2 regions of the Ornithinibacillus sp. 4-3 genome follow, and region 2 is predicted to be linked to the other one. Evidence: predicted binding sites of a transcription regulator. Region 2 holds the regulator's gene; the other holds the start of a gene.
What was found. Region 2 encodes NrdR, which represses ribonucleotide reductase genes. Its sites were predicted from a motif close to AACACNATATATNGTGTT; they were not measured.
Positions count from the first base shown of each region.

Region 1 (2,485 bases), 250 kb from region 2:
ACCATGCTTCAAATTGCTAAAGAAGCTAGAGAAAATCCAGAAATTGTTCAAGAAGCTCCTCATAACACAGTTGTAAAACGTATGGATGAAACTACAGCAGCTAGGAAACCAATCTTACGCTATACAAAAGAATAAATTTGCAAACATAAAAAAACGCTTGGAGCCTAATAACTCCAAGCGTTTTTTATTATATTTTATTTTCCTGTCTTTACTTTACCAGTCCATTTTTTAAATCCGCCTTTAAGCTGGTATATTTTTTTGTACCCTTTTTTATGCAATAAATTTGCAGCACGGTTGGATCGAGCTCCACCTTGACAATAGAGGTATACAGGCTTATCTGGGCGCATTTCTACTAGTCGTTGACGCATTTGTGTAACAGGAATATTTCTTGCACCTAAAATATGCCCATTTTCAAACTCCTGTGGTTCACGCACATCAATTAACTGTGCTTTACGGTAACCTTCACGAAATTGTTCTTCCGTTAAGAGATTGATAAATGTTTTTTGTCTAAAATAACGGAAAACAAAAAATGCAAGAAGGATAACTGCAGCAATAACGTAAAATTTGGTCATCATTATTTCCCCCGTTTTAATTCTAAGAATGTGTAAAATTTCAACATGAATATTTCTTACGCTATTATGTTAAGAGTTCATGTCCGCACCTAATCTTACAAAGAAATTGAGACAAAAGAAAGTGATTAGCATAAAAAACGAACGATGTAGATAGAGCGAATATTAACGCAATCTATGTTTAGAATTTGCTAGTAAAAATACTTTTGTCCCAGCCACGTATAATTTTTACAGGCGCTTTTCGTTTTGTTCATCCTATTATTGATTATAGAAGGTATCGACTAGAATATCAAAGTATTTTTCTTTTTGGCTGAAATTGTATAAGATAGAACAAGTTGTTGATTTTAAACAATCATTTAACTAGAAATTGTTATAGAAATATAATTCTTTTATATTGACTTTATTGGTTTTTTTTGGTCAAATAACAATATATAGTATTAAAATCTTATGAAAAGCACAATATATTGTATTATTGTAAGGAGAGGTTATCATGTCTACTATTGTGAAACAAGATACGAAAATTAATATAGGGTCTTTAAATGAAGATATTAAACGATTTCCGCAAGTTCATCCAATTACACCAGATATGAAATTAAGACATCAAGGTGTATCCCAATTAGTTATGTTAGATCGTTATTCATTTAAAGATACAGAAAAGAAAACATTAAAAGTAGGAGATTTTGTTGTATTAACAGTTAAAGCCGATCCTAATTTTCCTGCAAGAGGTACAGGAATTATTCAAGCATTGAATTTGGAAAATAATACAGCTGAAATTTTAGTGGATCAAGAGTATCTTTCTGTATTGGATGATGAGACAGAAATGGCAACAGGAAGAATCATTAGAGATATTGATGTCATTGATAAACCGTTAGAAATTTTTTATGAGCAAATAGCGAAAAGAAATGCTACAGGACTTTCAAGTGTAGAGGTAACAGAAGAGAATAGACAAAAATGGGGCCAGACTTTTTACGAGGAACTAGCAGGATTGAATTTTGTTCCAGCTGGTAGAGTGTTATATGGCGCAGGAGCAGATACAGAAGTTACTTATTTTAATTGCTATGTGATGCCATTTGTTAAAGACTCTCGTGAAGGAATTTCAGATCATCGTAAACAGGTGATGGAAATTATGAGCCGTGGTGGAGGAGTAGGAACAAATGGGTCTACCTTACGACCACGAAATGCGCTTGCAAGAGGTGTAAATGGAAAATCTTCAGGTTCTGTATCCTGGTTAGATGATATTGCCAAGCTCACTCATTTAGTAGAGCAAGGTGGAAGTCGACGTGGAGCACAGATGATTATGCTAGTGGATTCGCATCCTGATATTGTAGAATTTATTATTTCGAAAATGCAAAACCCACGTATCTTACGCTATTTAATAGAAAACACAGAAGATGAACAAATTAAACAATTAGCAAAAGAAAAATTGAAATTCACTCCATTAACGGAAGTGGAAAGAGATTTATATCAAGGTATTCTAAACTATCGGAAAATGCCAGGACAAGGTGGGTTTACGAAGGCTGCTTTTAGAGAAGCGGAAGAGAAGCTAAATACAGGTGGTACATACTCTGTTCATCATCCCGACTTTTTAACTGGGGCAAACATTTCAGTTTGTATCACAAAAGAGTTTATGGAAGCAGTGAATAATGATAGTTATTATGAGTTAAGATTTCCAGATGTTGAAAATTATAATGAGCAAGAAATGAAAGAATATAATGAGAATTGGCATCATGTTGGTGATGTTCGCCAGTGGGAAGAAATGGGTTATGGAATTCGAGTATACCGAAGAATTAAAGCAAGTGCACTTTGGGATCTGATTAATATTTGTGCAACATATTCAGCAGAGCCGGGCATTTTCTTTATTGATAATGCCAATGATATGACAAACGCAAAGGCATATGGAGCTCAAGTTGTTGCAA
Region 1 covers NZ_CP162599.1:2,004,308-2,006,792, reverse strand. The annotation lists gene gcvPB (aminomethyl-transferring glycine dehydrogenase subunit GcvPB) at 1-135, shown strand, start outside; gene AB4Y30_RS09835 (rhodanese-like domain-containing protein) at 195-572, opposite strand; gene AB4Y30_RS09830 (vitamin B12-dependent ribonucleotide reductase) at 1,060-2,485, shown strand, end outside.
Region 1: a site for NrdR is predicted at 1,023-1,040, ahead of AB4Y30_RS09830 (vitamin B12-dependent ribonucleotide reductase). Genes of this name have one in related genera too.

Region 2 (2,485 bases):
TGAAGATGATACATTAGAGGTTGTTGCTGTAAATGCAACATATCCGTCTGAAACTTTAGCACATTTAATCAAGTATGATAGTGTGCATGGTAAATTTGCTGGAGAAGTGAAGCCGTTAGAAAATGCTTTAGAAGTGAACGGTAAAAAAGTAATTATTACTAGTAATCGTGATCCTAAACAACTGCCATGGAAAGAACTAGAGATTGATGTAGTTCTTGAGGCAACTGGTAAATTCAATTCAAAAGAAAAGGCTAGTGCTCATTTAGAAGCAGGAGCTAAAAAAGTTCTTTTAACTGCGCCAGGAAGCAATGTTGATAAAACAATTGTTGTAGGTGTTAATGAAGAAGTATATGATCATGAGAATGACCATGTAATTTCTAATGCATCTTGTACAACAAACTGCCTAGCTCCAGTAGCTAAAGTTCTTAATGACAAGTTTACAATTAAAAATGGTTTGATGACAACAGTACATGCATTCACATCAGATCAAAACAACTTAGATAACCCGCATAAAGATTTACGTCGTGCAAGAGCGTGTTCTTTATCTATTGTACCGACTTCTACAGGAGCAGCAAGGGCGTTATCATTAGTGTTACCTGAATTAGAAGGTAAATTAGATGGTATGGCACTTCGCGTTCCTACACCAAACGTTTCTTTAGTAGATTTAGTTGTTGATCTAGAGAAATCTGTAACAAAAGAAGAAGTAAATGAAGCATTCAAACAAGCTGCAGAAAATGAATTAAAAGGAATTATTGACTTCAGCTTAGAACCATTAGTGTCAATTGATTACACAACATCTAATTATTCAGCTATTATTGATGGTTTAACGACAACAGTAATGGGCGAAAACAAAGTAAAAGTAATTGCTTGGTATGATAATGAGTGGGGTTACTCAAATCGTGTAATTGATTTAGCTAAATATGTTGGAAAACATTTCTAATATTATACTTATCTGAAAAAGGTTGCCATTTCTTAAGATGGTAGCCTTTTTTGTTGTCATTGGTAAAATATGTAGTAGAAGTTTTAGTATCTAAATACACTAACGATTCTTCTCTATAAACATATCAAGCTAAACCATGCTTATATATTTTTCCTTCGCTCATTTTGACAGAACATGTTAGAATTAATAGGTAAATAATATATATCGCCGAAACCAGTGTGAATTAAAATCAATAATTAAATATAACACATAGATGAAAAACAGAACGTGAAATAAGGAAATGGAGTTGCGCATATGAAGTGTTCCAATTGTCAAAATAAAAGTTCAAAAGTATTAGATTCTCGTCCAATTGAAGATGGTAGATCCATTCGAAGAAGAAGAGAATGTGAAAAATGCGGATTTCGTTTTACAACATTTGAAAGAATGGAAGAAGCTCCGTTGATTGTTGTGAAAAAAGATGGTGCAAGACAAGAGTACAGTAGAGAAAAACTAATTCGTGGTCTAATTAAAGCATGTGAAAAACGCCCTGTACCATTAGAAAAAATCGAAGCTATTGCTTTGGATGTTGAGAAAAAAATACGTAATATTGGTCGTTCAGAAATTGAGAGTAATGAAATTGGCGAAATGGTTATGGATTTACTAGCAAAAGTTGATGATGTAGCTTATGTTAGATTTGCATCGGTCTATCGCCAATTTAAAGATATATCTGTATTTCTAGATGAATTAAAAGATTTAATTGAAACAGATAGAAAAGGTACAACAGAATAAACGCTATTGTGATAGATCGACAAGAAAGGGGAATGGATAATGAATTTTATTGGTAAATTACTGCCAGTGGACGGATATGAAGTAATATTACATGATGATTTATCCATGAATTATTCCATTTCTTTAACCCATCTGTACCAACCATTAATTGGAATATATGCAGTATCTTTATATCAAACGCTTTTACATGAGAGTGAATTGAATCATCATTCCACACAAACACATCATACATTGATGAATTATTTAAATCTCCCATTAATTGATATTTATCAAGCGAGATTAAAATTAGAAGGAATTGGCTTATTACGCACACAAAAATCAGAGACAGATAAACATACGGTATATACTTATAAGTTAAACAGTCCATTCTCACCAAGGCAGTTTTTCGAGGATGGAATGCTTTCTGAACTGCTTTATCATCATATTGGTAAGGAAAAATATTTGAGTTTACAAAAGTATTTTCAGCTACCTTCTTCTGAATCAAGGGGTACGGATATAACTGCATCATTTGATCGGGTCTTTCAAACCTTCCAACCGTCATCTACACCGAAACCTGAACAAGAAGCCATGACTAGGCCAGAAAAGACGGTGAATCTCGATCTAGAGCAAGTTGATTATACATGGTTAGCACAAATGCTAACTCAGCGTATGATTCCAGTTAATCAAGTTTTAACTGCTGAGAATAAACGATTGATGACACAGCTATTGCATTTATACGGGCTTACAAATCAGGATATGGAAAAAGCAATTTTATGGGCATTAACAGATGAAAACACA
Region 2 covers NZ_CP162599.1:2,257,168-2,259,652, reverse strand. The annotation lists gene AB4Y30_RS11105 (glyceraldehyde-3-phosphate dehydrogenase) at 1-940, shown strand, start outside; gene nrdR (transcriptional regulator NrdR) at 1,235-1,708, shown strand; gene AB4Y30_RS11095 (replication initiation and membrane attachment family protein) at 1,748-2,485, shown strand, end outside.